One region of the Comamonas nitrativorans genome, then DNA from elsewhere that is predicted to be linked to it. Evidence: predicted binding sites of a transcription regulator. Region 1 holds the regulator's gene; each other region holds the start of a gene.
The links. Region 1 encodes NrdR, which represses ribonucleotide reductase genes. Its sites were predicted from a motif close to CACNANATNTNGTG; they were not measured.
Positions count from the first base shown of each region.

Region 2: ACFO3A_RS01370 (ribonucleoside triphosphate reductase) is a predicted target of NrdR. The motif match lies at 1,569-1,582, and genes of this name have one in related genera.
Region 3: ACFO3A_RS11475 (ribonucleoside-diphosphate reductase subunit alpha) is a predicted target of NrdR. The motif match lies at 2,121-2,134, and genes of this name have one in related genera.

Region 1 covers NZ_JBHSEW010000015.1:35,639-39,735, reverse strand. The annotation lists gene ACFO3A_RS14195 (lytic transglycosylase domain-containing protein) at 1-692, shown strand, start outside; ZMP/ZTP riboswitch at 756-909, shown strand; gene glyA (serine hydroxymethyltransferase) at 952-2,199, shown strand; gene nrdR (transcriptional regulator NrdR) at 2,230-2,676, shown strand; gene ACFO3A_RS14180 (methionine ABC transporter permease) at 2,838-3,503, opposite strand; gene ACFO3A_RS14175 (methionine ABC transporter ATP-binding protein) at 3,496-4,097, opposite strand, start outside.
Region 2 covers NZ_JBHSEW010000001.1:279,158-283,254, reverse strand. The annotation lists gene ACFO3A_RS01380 (U32 family peptidase) at 1-196, opposite strand, end outside; gene ubiU (ubiquinone anaerobic biosynthesis protein UbiU) at 272-1,312, opposite strand; gene ACFO3A_RS01370 (ribonucleoside triphosphate reductase) at 1,596-3,359, shown strand; gene nrdD (anaerobic ribonucleoside-triphosphate reductase) at 3,475-3,657, shown strand; gene ACFO3A_RS01360 (anaerobic ribonucleoside-triphosphate reductase activating protein) at 3,662-4,097, shown strand, end outside.
Region 3 covers NZ_JBHSEW010000009.1:160,704-164,800, reverse strand. The annotation lists gene ACFO3A_RS11480 (AAA family ATPase) at 1-2,040, shown strand, start outside; gene ACFO3A_RS11475 (ribonucleoside-diphosphate reductase subunit alpha) at 2,225-4,097, shown strand, end outside.

The DNA.
Region 1 (4,097 bases):
GCCCGGATTGGCGCTCGGCCAGCGAAGCGCAATTGCGCACCTGGCTGCAAGAGCGCCAGGACGACGCAGCAGTGGCCACACTGACCCCCGAGCCCGGCGCCATTGAGCGCACGACCGCCACCAACCCCAAGGAACTGCCCCGCGAACAGGCCGCCATTGCCTACTGGTTGAGCAAAAAATACAAGGTGGCTGCCGAGCCGATGGCCGCCCTGGTCACCGAAGCCTACGAACAAGGCGCCCGGCACAAGATCGACCCGACTCTGATTCTGGCCGTCGTGGCCATTGAATCGCGCTTCAACCCGTTTGCCCAAAGCAGCGTCGGTGCCCAGGGGCTGATGCAGGTGATGACGCGCGTGCATACGGACAAGTATGAGAACTTCGGCGGCGATCTGGCTGCATTCGACCCGGTCAGCAATATGCGCGTGGGCGTGACGATCCTGAAGGAATACATCCGCCGCTCCGGTTCCATCGAAGGGGGGCTGAAGTACTACGTCGGCGCAGCCAACCTGCCTTCGGATGGCGGTTATGCCGCCAAGGTACTGGCCGAGTACCAGCGCATCCGCCAGGTTGCCGGCCATGCCGCCCCGCCGCCGCCCGCCCCGGCACCTCAAACCACGGCTGCTGCAGCCAGCCCGACCCTGGCACTGGCCGACACGCAACCGGCCGAGGCGGCCAATCCCGGGAACATGTAGGCGCCCCCACGCCTTTCATATAAGCCCCCGCCTTGCGTTCCACCGCTGGCGGTAAGCTAAAATCGCGGAGTACGCAACTGGCGATAGGCAAGGTCGGGCAGGCATGTCCGGCCGCTGCTGATGTGGAACAGTTTTGTGCCTTGGCGCACACCAACCACCGGGGAGCGTACCGCCTGGAACTTTCAGGCGTTTTCAGCCGTTCGCCTGGGCAGCCCTTGGCTTACCAAGGGACTCACACACAGTAACTGCCACATCCAACATGTTCCAACGTTCCAACACCGTTCAAGTTGTCGACCCCGAAGTTTTTGCCGCCATCCAGGCCGAAAACCAACGCCAGCAAGACCACATCGAGCTGATCGCCAGCGAAAACTACTGCTCCCCTGCCGTCATGGAAGCCCAGGGTTCGCAACTCACCAACAAATACGCCGAAGGCTACCCCGGCAAGCGCTACTACGGCGGCTGCGAGAACGTGGACGTGGTCGAGCAACTGGCCATCGACCGTGTGAAGCAACTGTTCGGCGCCGAGGCGGCCAACGTGCAGCCCAACAGCGGCTCGCAGGCCAACCAGGCCGTGCTGCTGGCCTTTGCCAAGCCCGGCGACACCATCATGGGTATGAGCCTGGCCGAAGGCGGCCACCTGACGCACGGGATGCCGCTGAACATGTCGGGCAAGTGGTTCAACGTCGTCTCCTACGGCCTGAACGCCGAAGAAGCCATCGACTACGACAAGATGGAAGCCCTGGCCCGCGAACACAAGCCGCGCATCATCATCGCCGGTGCCTCGGCCTACGCCCTGGAAATCGACTTTGCCCGCTTTGCCAGGATCGCCAAGGAAATCGGCGCCATCCTGTGGGTGGACATGGCCCACTACGCCGGCCTGATCGCCGCAGGCGCCTATCCCAATCCCGTGCCGCACGCCGACGTGGTGACCACCACCACGCACAAGAGCCTGCGCGGCCCGCGCGGCGGCGTGATCCTGATGAAGGCCGAGCATGAGAAGGCCATCAACAGCGCCATCTTCCCCGGCCTGCAAGGCGGCCCGCTGATGCACGTCATCGCCGGCAAGGCCGTGGCGTTCAAGGAAGCCCTGTCACCCGAATTCAAGACGTACCAGGAACAGGTCGTGAAAAACGCCAAGGTCGTGGCCGAAACGCTGATCGCCCGTGGCCTGCGCATCGTCTCCAGCCGTACCGAAAGCCACGTCATGCTGGTCGATCTGCGTGCCAAGGGCATCACCGGCAAGGCCGCCGAGGCTGCCCTGGGTGCCGCCCACATCACCATCAACAAGAATGCCATTCCGAACGACCCGGAAAAGCCTTTCGTGACCAGCGGCATCCGCGTGGGCACCCCGGCCATGACCACGCGCGGCTTCAAGGAAGAAGAAGCCCGCATCACCGCCAACCTGGTGGCCGACGTGCTGGAAGCGCCCAATGACGAAGCCAACCTGGCCCGCGTGCGTGCCGAAGTGGCCAAGCTCACGGCCCGCTTCCCGGTCTACAGCAACTAAGCGGCTCGCAAGCCCTACCACCGCAGCGCCATGAAATGCCCTTTTTGCAACCACCCGGAAACCCAGGTGATGGAAACCCGCGTGGCCGAAGACGGCAGCTTCACCCGCAGGCGACGCCAGTGCGCCGCCTGCGCCAAGCGCTTTACCACCTATGAGCGCCCGGACGTGAACTTCCCCATGGTGGTGAAGAAAGACGGGCGGCGCACCGAATACAACCGCAACAAGCTCAAGGACTCGCTGACGCTGGCGCTGCGCAAGCGCCCGGTGCCCGCCCCGGCCATCGATGCGGCGATCGAGCATGTGGAGGAGCAGCTCCTCAACGCCGGTTCGCGGGAGGTGCCCTCCAGCCGCATCGGCGAAATGGTGATGCAGGAGCTGCACCAGCTCGACAAGGTGGCCTACATCCGCTTTGCCAGCGTGTACCGCAGCTTCGAGGATGTGGACGACTTCAAAAATCTGGTGGACGCGGTGCGCTGACCCTGCCTGCTTTGGCGCTCTCGACAAAAACCCGCTGCACGAACTACGCGCAGCGGGTTTTCTTTTAAAAAAGGAGCTTGTACCGCTGATAAATAAAGGATTTCAGGGCCATTTACCCTTGAAACCCTTTATTCATCATCGGAAATAGCTCCTTTTATGTTCTAACGGTGGCTGATGCGCCGCACCAGCCAGTCGCCCAGGCTTTGAATGATCTGGACGAAGACGATCAGGATCAACACCACCGCCAGCATCACGTCCGGCAGGAAGCGCTGGTAGCCATAGCGGATGCCCAGGTCGCCCAGGCCGCCGCCGCCGACGGCCCCGGCCATGGCGGAGTAGCCGGTCAGGCTCACCAGGCTGATGGTCAGCGCCGCGACGATGCCGGGCATGGCCTCGGGCAGCAGCACCTTGAAGACGATTTGCCCGGTCGTGGCCCCCATGGACTGGGCTGCCTCGACCAGACCGGCATCGACCTCGCGCAACGCGGTTTCCACCAGACGGGCGATGAAGGGCGCGACCGCCACGGTCAGGGGCACCACGGCGGCCCAGGTGCCGATGGAAGTGCCCGTCACCCAGCGGGTGAACGGGATGATGGCAACCAGCAGAATGATGAACGGCGTGGAACGGGCGGCATTCACCAGCCCGCCGACGATGGCGTTCAGCGGCGTGTTCTCCAGCACGCCGCCGCGATCGGTCAGGCGCAAAAACACGCCCAGGGGGATGCCGAAGGCCGCGCCCAGCACGCCGGAGACACCGACCATGATGACCGTCTCCCACAGGGCTTCGACGAACAGCTCCAGCATCATGGCGGAAAAATTCTCAAACATCGCCGCTTCCTTTCTGCTGCTGGCGCACCTGCACGCCGCTGCGCTGCAAATAAGCAATGGCCGCATCGATTTGCACCGCCGCCCCGCTGGCAAACACCGCCAGCGAACCGAAGGTCTGGCCCTGGATTTCGTCGATCTGGCCGTGCAGGATGGACAAGTCCAGCCCCAGTTCCCGGATCAGGTGCGACAGCACCGGCTGGTAGGCCGAATCGCCCGCGTAGGACAGACGCAGCAACTGCCCGCTCTCGCCGGCCGGCAGGCTCTGGGTAAGTGCTTGCACACGCGCCTGCACGCTGGCGGGCAGTTCCTGCGGAACGATTTCGTCGATCAGGCTTTCGGTGATCGGCTGGGTGGGGTTGGTGAACACGTCCAGCACGGAACCCAGCTCCACCACCTGCCCGGCCTCCATCACGGCGACACGGTCGGCAATCTGCTTGATGACCTGCATCTGGTGGGTGATCAGCACCACGGTCACGCCCAGCTCCCGATTGACCTGGCGCAGCAGGTCGAGGATGGAGCGGGTGGTTTCCGGGTCGAGCGCACTGGTGGCCTCGTCCGACAGCAGCACGCGCGGGTTGCTGGCCAGCGCCCGGG
Region 2 (4,097 bases), on a different contig from region 1:
GGACGACTTCCTTGCCGGCATCGCGCAGCATGTGGGCAATGTCCAGCCAGTCGCTGTGGCGCAGCTCGTGGCGGCGCGAGCAGACCACTTCGCCCAGGTAAACGATGTCCACCGGCGTTTGCGCCATGGACTGGTAGAACTCGAACAGCGTGTCGCGGTGCCAGTAGTACTGCACCGGGCCGAGGGATAACTTCATCATTGCAATCAAAAAATCGGGTTGAATCAGGTGCTGACCCTTGTAGGGAAAGCGCTGAAAGCTATAAAAACTGGTTTACTTCCAGGGCCGGTGGTAGGCGCCCAGGGTGTGCTGCTGGCCTTCGGCCACCTGGTCCAGGCTGGCCATCCACGCCGTCTTGGGGGCGTACAAATGGCCCTGCGCCATGCAGTGGTCGATGGCTTCGCGCCAGACCTTGGTGACCTGCGCCACGTAGGCCGGGCTGCGCTGGCGGCCTTCGATCTTGAAGGCCCGCACGCCCATCTTCACCAGCTGGGGCAGCAGCTCCAGGGTGTTCAGGCTGGTGGGTTCCTCCAGCGCGTAGTAGTTGCTTTCCTCGCCCACGTCGAACCGGCCCTTGCACAGCGTGGGGTAGCCCGCGTTTTCGCCGTGGCCGTATTTGTCGATCAGCACGCCGTTCAGGCGCGATTCGACCCCGGTGTCGGTGTCTTTCCAGCGCACGAACTTGGCGGGCGAACACACGCCATGCGTGTTCGGCGATTCGCCCGTGGCGTACGACGACAGGGCGCAGCGCCCCTCCACCATCACGCACAGGCTGCCGAAGCCGAACACCTCGATCTCCACGCTGGTGCGGTTGGCGACCTGCTTGACCTGCTCCAGCGACAGCACGCGCGGCAGCACCGCACGCTGGATGTTGAACTGCTGCTGGTACAGGTTGATGGCGTCGTGGTTGGTGGCCGAGCCTTGCACGGACAGGTGCAGGCGCAGTTGCGGGTGCCGGTCGGTGGCGTAGCGCATCAGGCCGGGGTCGGCCAGGATGACGGCGTCGATGCCCCAGGCCGCAGCGCGGTCCAGGGCCGAGCGCCAGGGCGCCGGGTTGCTGGCCTGGGGGTAGGTGTTCAGTGCCATCAGCACCTTGCGGCCCCGGTTGTGGGCGTAGGCGATGCCTTCCTGGATGGCTTTTTCGTCGAAGTTCAGGCCCGCGAAGTTGCGGGCATTGGTGGCGTCGCGCAGGCCCAGGTAAACGCAATCGGCACCGCCGTCGATGGCGGCTTTCAGCGCTGGCAGGCTGCCAGCGGGGCAGACCAGCTCGGGCGCTGGCGGCAGGGTCAAGGTGGGGCTGGAAGAAGCAGACATGGAGCAACCGCAATATGAAAAATCATTGAAATGTAGTTTTTTTGCCAACAAGATGACCTGATCTTTGTCAAATCTTGCCGGTGCGTTGTTGAGAAATTTGATCGGGATTGGTGCGAAAACATGCGGCCTCTACGGTGCGCACCCAGGCCGAAAGGCGAGTCTGGAAACATTTGAATACCCCTGCTGCCGGTGCCGGTGAAGGGTGTTTCTTTGATCTGATGCAAACCCATATCTAGTGTTTTGAAAATACGATAAACGCTACATATAGTGTTTTGGAGTGTTTATGTCCGTCGTGACCCCTACCGCAGCGCAGGCCAAAGTTCAAGCCGAGAGCCCCATCCAGGTGGATGTGGAAAGCGCCATCAACGAATACCTCACCCGTGCCGACTGGCGTGTGAACGCCAACGCCAACCAGGGGTATTCCCTGGGTGGGCTGATCCTGAACGTGGCGGGGAAAGTCACGGCCAACTACTGGCTCTCGCACGTCTACGCGCCGGAAATCGGCGAGGCGCACCGCAACGGCGACCTGCATATCCACGATCTGGACATGCTCAGCGGCTATTGCGCGGGCTGGTCGCTGCGCACGCTGCTGCACGAGGGGCTGAACGGCGTGCCGGGCAAGGTCGAGGCCGGGCCGGCCAGGCACATGAGTTCCGCCGTCGGGCAGATCGTGAACTTTCTGGGCACGCTGCAGAACGAGTGGGCCGGGGCGCAGGCGTTTTCCTCGTTCGACACCTATATGGCCCCGTTCGTGCGCAAGGACGGCATGAACTACGCCGAGGTGCGCCAGTGCATCCAGGAGCTGATCTACAACCTGAACGTGCCCTCGCGCTGGGGCACGCAGACGCCGTTCACCAACCTGACCTTCGACTGGACGTGTCCTGAAGATCTGCGCGAGCAGGTGCCGGTGATCGGTGGCGTGGAAATGCCGTTCAGCTACGGCGACCTGCAGGTCGAGATGGACATGATCAACCGCGCCTACATCGACGTGATGACCACGGGCGATGCCAAGGGCCGGGTGTTCACCTTCCCCATTCCTACCTACAACATCACCAAGGACTTTCCCTGGGAAAGCGCCAATGCCGACCTGCTGTTCGACATGACGGCCAAGTACGGCCTGCCGTACTTCCAGAACTTCGTCAATTCCGAGCTGGAGCCGCACATGGTGCGCTCCATGTGCTGCCGGTTGCAACTGGACTTGCGCGAACTGCTCAAGCGCGGCAACGGCCTGTTCGGCAGCGCCGAGCAGACCGGCAGCGTGGGCGTGGTGACGGTGAACTGCGCCCGCCTGGGCTATCTGCATGCGGGCGACGAGGCGGCGCTGCTGGCCGCGCTGGACCGCCTGCTGGAATTGGGCAAGCGCAGCCTGGAAGTGAAGCGGCGGCTGATCCAGCAACTGATGGACGAGGGGCTGTTCCCCTACACCAAGCGCTATCTGGGCACGCTGCGCAACCACTTCTCCACCCTGGGGGTGAACGGCATTAACGAGATGGTGCGCAACTTCACCCACAACGTGCATGACATCACCAGCGACTGGGGCCATGCCTTTGCCGTGCGCCTGCTCGACCATGTGCGCGAGCGCATCGTCGCCTTCCAGGAAGAAACCGGCCACCTCTACAACCTGGAGGCCACGCCGGCCGAGGGCACCACCTACCGCTTTGCCAAGGAAGACAAAAAGCGCTGGCCGGACATCCTGCAGGCCGGCACGCCCCAGCAGCCCTACTACACCAACAGCTCGCAACTGCCCGTGGGCTTTACCGACGACCCGTTCGAGGCCCTGGAGCGCCAGGAAGCGCTGCAAACCAAATACACCGGCGGCACGGTGCTGCACCTGTACATGGGCGAGCGCCTGTCCAGCGGCGCGGCCTGCCGGGAGCTGGTCAAGCGCTCGCTCACGCGCTTTCGGCTGCCGTACATCACCGTCACGCCCACCTTCTCGATTTGTCCCCAGCATGGCTATCTGGCCGGGGAACACCCGTTCTGTCCCAAGTGCGATGAAGAGCGCCTGGCAGAAAAACGTCGCCGCCAGCAGTTGCAGGCAGCGTGATGAAAACCATAGCTTCTACCGCTGGTAAAAAGGCATTTTCAGATACTTTTATCTTTAAAAACCAATGAACACAAGCGAAACAAGCTATCCCTTTATTCAATTGAAAGCAACCACCATGAATGCACTCTCTACCCCCGAAACCGCCGCCCTGACCGCTGCCGTGCAGCTGACCGATGCCGAACGTCAACCTTGCGAAGTCTGGACGCGCGTCATGGGCTACCACCGCCCGGTGGCCAGCTTCAACATCGGCAAGCAGGGCGAGCATCACGAGCGCCAGTTCTTCCGCGAACAGCGCTAACCCCATGGCCCGCCATATTGCATTGGGGGCCGCCACACTGCGCGTCAGCGGCCTGACGCGCATGACCAGCATCGACTTTCCCGGCAAGCTCGCTGCCGTGGTGTTCTGCCAGGGCTGTCCCTGGCGCTGCGGCTATTGCCACAACCCCGATCTGCTCGACGCCACCGCGCCTGCGGCCATGCAGTGGGGCGAGGTGCTGGCTTTCCTGCGCCAGCGCCAGGGGCTGCTCGATGCGGTGGTTTTCTCCGGCGGCGAGCCGTTGCTGCAACCCGGCCTGCTGGCCGCGTTGCAGGAGGTGCGCTCGCTCGGTTTTGCCACAGGCCTGCACACCGGTGGCATGTACCCCGAACGCCTGTCTGCCGCCTTGCCGCACCTCGACTGGGTGGGGCTGGACATCAAGGCGCAGGAAGCTGACTACGCCCGCATCACCGCCACCCCCG
Region 3 (4,097 bases), on a different contig from region 1:
CAACTGCTGCAGGCGCTGCACGATGACCAGACCCGGCTGGCCACCCTGCAAACCAGCATTGCCGATTACCGCAGCCAGGTGGATGCGCTGGCCGACTTGCTGCGGGCCCAGGCCGACGATGAGCGCCTGCGCCCCGAAACGGCCTGGCAGGCCGAACTGGCCCAGGCGCAAGCGCATCGGCAGCAGGCGCAGCAATTGCAGCAAAGCCACCAGCAGGACCAGCAGCAGTTGGAACACTTGCAGCGCCAGATGGACTGGCTTGCCCAGACCCTGCAGGCCCAGGCCACGCAGGCGCAGCGCCTGGAGCAGCGCAAGCAAGCCCAGGCCCAGGCGCAGGACGATGTGGAACAGGCCCGCCAGCACCTGGCACGCTGCCAGCAGGAAGCCGAACGCCTGCACCAGGCGCTGGAACAGGCCCGGCAGCAGTGGCAGCAGGCCCAGGAAGCGCAACACCGGGCCCGGCAGCGCAGTGAACTGGAGCAGCATTGGCAAGCCAGCCAGAAACAGCAACAGACGTTGCAGGAAAGTTGGCAGCAGGCGCAGGTGTGTTTGCAAAAAGTGCAGCAGCTAGCGCAGGAACTGTCTGCGGTTACGCTCAAAAAGACCGATATTTCCCGGTTGCAGCAGCTGGAGCGGGCCGTCCACATCGCCAGCGCCCAGTACCAGGCAGCCGCCACCGTGGTGGCCTTTGACCTGCCCGCCAGCGCTGCGGTGCCGTGGCAATCGGACGGGGCTGCCGGGTGCTGGCAGGGCCGGGGACAGATGGCGCTGGATGCCGCCACCGTCGTGCAATTGCCGGGCGGCGGGCAGCTGACCATTACCCCTGCCGGGCAGGAAGCGGCCCAGGCCCGCCAGCGGCTGGCCCAGGCCCAGGCGCAACTGGCAGCGGCCCTGGCCCCACTGGGTGTGGCCGATGTGGACGCCGCCCAGACCCTGTGGGAACGGCAGGCACAGGGGCAGCAGCAACTGGCCCTGGCCGAACAAGCCCTGCAGCTGCATGCCCCGCAGGGGATAGAGCTGCTGCATACCCAGTGGCAGCAGGTTCAGGCGCAGACGCAGGCCTATGCGGCCCAATGGGAGCAGATCCCCGCCGCTGTGGCCGATTCCCCGGCCTGGGACGGGGCACAAAGTGCGGCACAGGCGGCAGAGCAAGCCTGGAAGGAAGGGCTGCAGCAACTGCAACAGGCACGGCAAACCCATGCCCTGGCCGAACAGCAGCACCACACTGCCCAGCGGGAATACACCGCCCTGGCCGAGCAATTGCAGCAGGCGCCCGTTCAGCAGGCCCAGGATCGGCAGCAGCTGGTGCAGCTGCAAACCCAGGCCGCTGCCTTGCAGCAGAGCCTGCAGGCCCAGGCGCAGGCCCTGCAGGCACCGGAACTGCAATGGGCGCACCAGGACATCGAGCGCCTGCAGAACAGCCTGGCCGCACATGCCCAGCAGCGCCAGATCCGCAAGGAGAAAATCGCCGCCCTGCGGGCCCTCCTGGATGCCGTGGGCGCCAGCGGCCTGGAGGAAGAGGCAGCGCTGCTGGCCGCCACCGTGGCCCAGCAGGAGCGCCGCGCCCAGGCCCAGCAGCGCCGGGCGGATGCCTTGCAGCTCCTGGTGCAGCGCTTGAAAGCGGCTCGCCTGGCGGCGGTGCAGCGGCTGCAGGCGCCCCTGGCCCAGCGTTTGCAGCACTATGTGCGGCTGTTGCAGCCGGGCGCCACGCTGGAGCTGGATGGCCAATTGGCGCCAGCGCATATCCACGCTGACACCGGGGGTGCTGGCACGTTCCAGGGGACGGTGGAATTGCTCAGTTATGGCAGTCAGGAGCAGCTGGGCATCCTGAGCCGCCTGGCCTACGCCGACGTGTTGCGGGAGGCGGGGCAGCCCACCTTGCTGATGCTGGACGACGCCCTGGTGCACAGCGATGCCCAGCGTTTGGCGCAGATGAAACGGGCCTTGTTCGATGCTGCGCAGCGCCATCAGGTACTGCTGTTTACCTGCCGTCCGCAGGACTGGGGGGATGCCGGCGTGCCCCTCCGATTTTTGCCTTGAGACATGCGTTGTTACAGCCGGCGGCATTCAACGGGTCTACAATCCGGGACACTATAGGTAGTATTCTCAGTATAAAAAAACACTAGATATTGTGTTTTTGGCGCTGTTGCTACTTTTATTGCTCCTAGATTGATACTGACCGCGAATTCACCGTAATGAGCGGTCTTTTTGCTGAAGAAACGCCATGCTCGAGTCCATTATCAAGCGCGACGGCCACACAGAGCCGTTTACCCCCTCCAAGCTCAACCAGTGGGGAGAATGGGCCGCACAGTCCCTGGGTGATTCGGTGGATTGGCCTTCGGCGGTGCTGGAAACCGTCTCGTCCATGTCCACCACGGCCACCTCGCGCGAGTTGCAGCAGCAGCTCATCCGCACCTGCCTGAACTTCGATACCTGGTCGTACAACCGCATGGCCGGGCGCCTGTACGCCACCCTGATCCGCAAGGACCTGTACCGCAACCGCCGCCCCACGGTGCTCGATCTGCACCGCAAGCTGCAACAGCTGGGCTTCATGGAAATGCTGGATTACTCCGAATCCGAATACGCGGTGATCCAGGAGTGGATCGACCACGAGCGCGACTTCGAGTACGCCCACTACCAGCTGCACACCCACCTGACCAAGTACGCCATTGCCGACCGGGTCAAGGGCGTGTACTACGAATCGCCCCAGTTCATCTACATGCGCATGGCGATGGCGCTGTCCGTCGACCAGCCGCGCGAGCGCCGGATGCGCGACGTGCAGCGTTTCTACGAACATCTGTCGAAAAACCGCATCAACGCGCCCACCCCCAACCATGTGAACCTGGGCACGCCGCTGCGCGGCTACGCCAGTTGTTGCCTGTATACGGTGGGGGACAACGCCCGCTCGATCGCCGTGGGCAACCACATCGCCAACACCATGACGTACATGAGTGCAGGCATCGGGGCGCACATCAATACCCGTTCGGTGAACGACCCGGTGCGCGGCGGCGTCATCCGCCACCAGGGCAAGCTGCCCTACTACCGGGCGCTGGTGGCCGAGGTCAAATCCAACCTGCAAAACGGCCGGGGCGGTGCTTGCACGACCTACTTCCCGATCTTCGACCCGGAAGTGGACACCCTGTTGCGCCTGAAGAACCCCATGTCCACCGAGGACAAGAAAATCCGTGGCATGGATTATTCGTGGGGCGGCAACCGCTTCTTCGCCCGCAAGGTGGCCCGCAACGAAGACATCTTTTTGTTCAACATCTTCACCGCCCCCGATCTGCACGCGGCGCTGTACAGCGGCGATGAAGCCAAGTTCGAGGAAATCTACGAGCGCTACGCCGCCGACGAGAACTTCCCGAAGACGTGGGTCAGCGCCCGCGAACTGCTCATTACCGCCAGCAACGAGTGGAACGAGACGGGCCGCGTGTACGAACACAACATCTCGGAGATGAACCGCCACACGCCGTTCAAGGACACGATCTACAGCTCCAACCTGTGCGCCGAAATCGCCCTGCCTACGGCACCGTACAACCATGTGACGGAGCTGTACGCCGAGGACGACATCTCCTTCGTCGAAGTGCAACTGGCCGACGGCACCCGCCGCACCCTGCCCGGCAAGACCCAGGTGCAGGTGCAGCGCGGTTCGCAAAACAGCCTGATGTGGCCGGACGACCTGCAGGCGGGCGATGCGCTGGAAGGCACGCCGATCGACTTCATCGTGCGCCGCTCGGCACCCGAGGTGGCCACGTGCAATCTGGCGGGCATCGTCGTCTCCAACGTCGAGTCGGAAGAGCAGTACGCCGAAGTGGCCTACTACGCGCTCCTGATGATCGACAAGTGCATCCACCTGGCCCACTACGAGCTGCCCCAGGTGGGCGTGACCAGCCGCAAGCGCCTGAATGCCGGCGTGGGCATCCTGGGCCTGGCGCACCTGATGGCCAAGGAAGGCAAGCGCTACACCGACCAGGCAGGCAAGCAGTTCATCCACGAAGTGGCCGAACGCCACTACTACCACCTGCTCAACGCCAGCCTCAAGCTGGGCAAGGAGCTGGGCAACGCCCCGTGGATGCACAAGACCCGCTGGCCCGAAG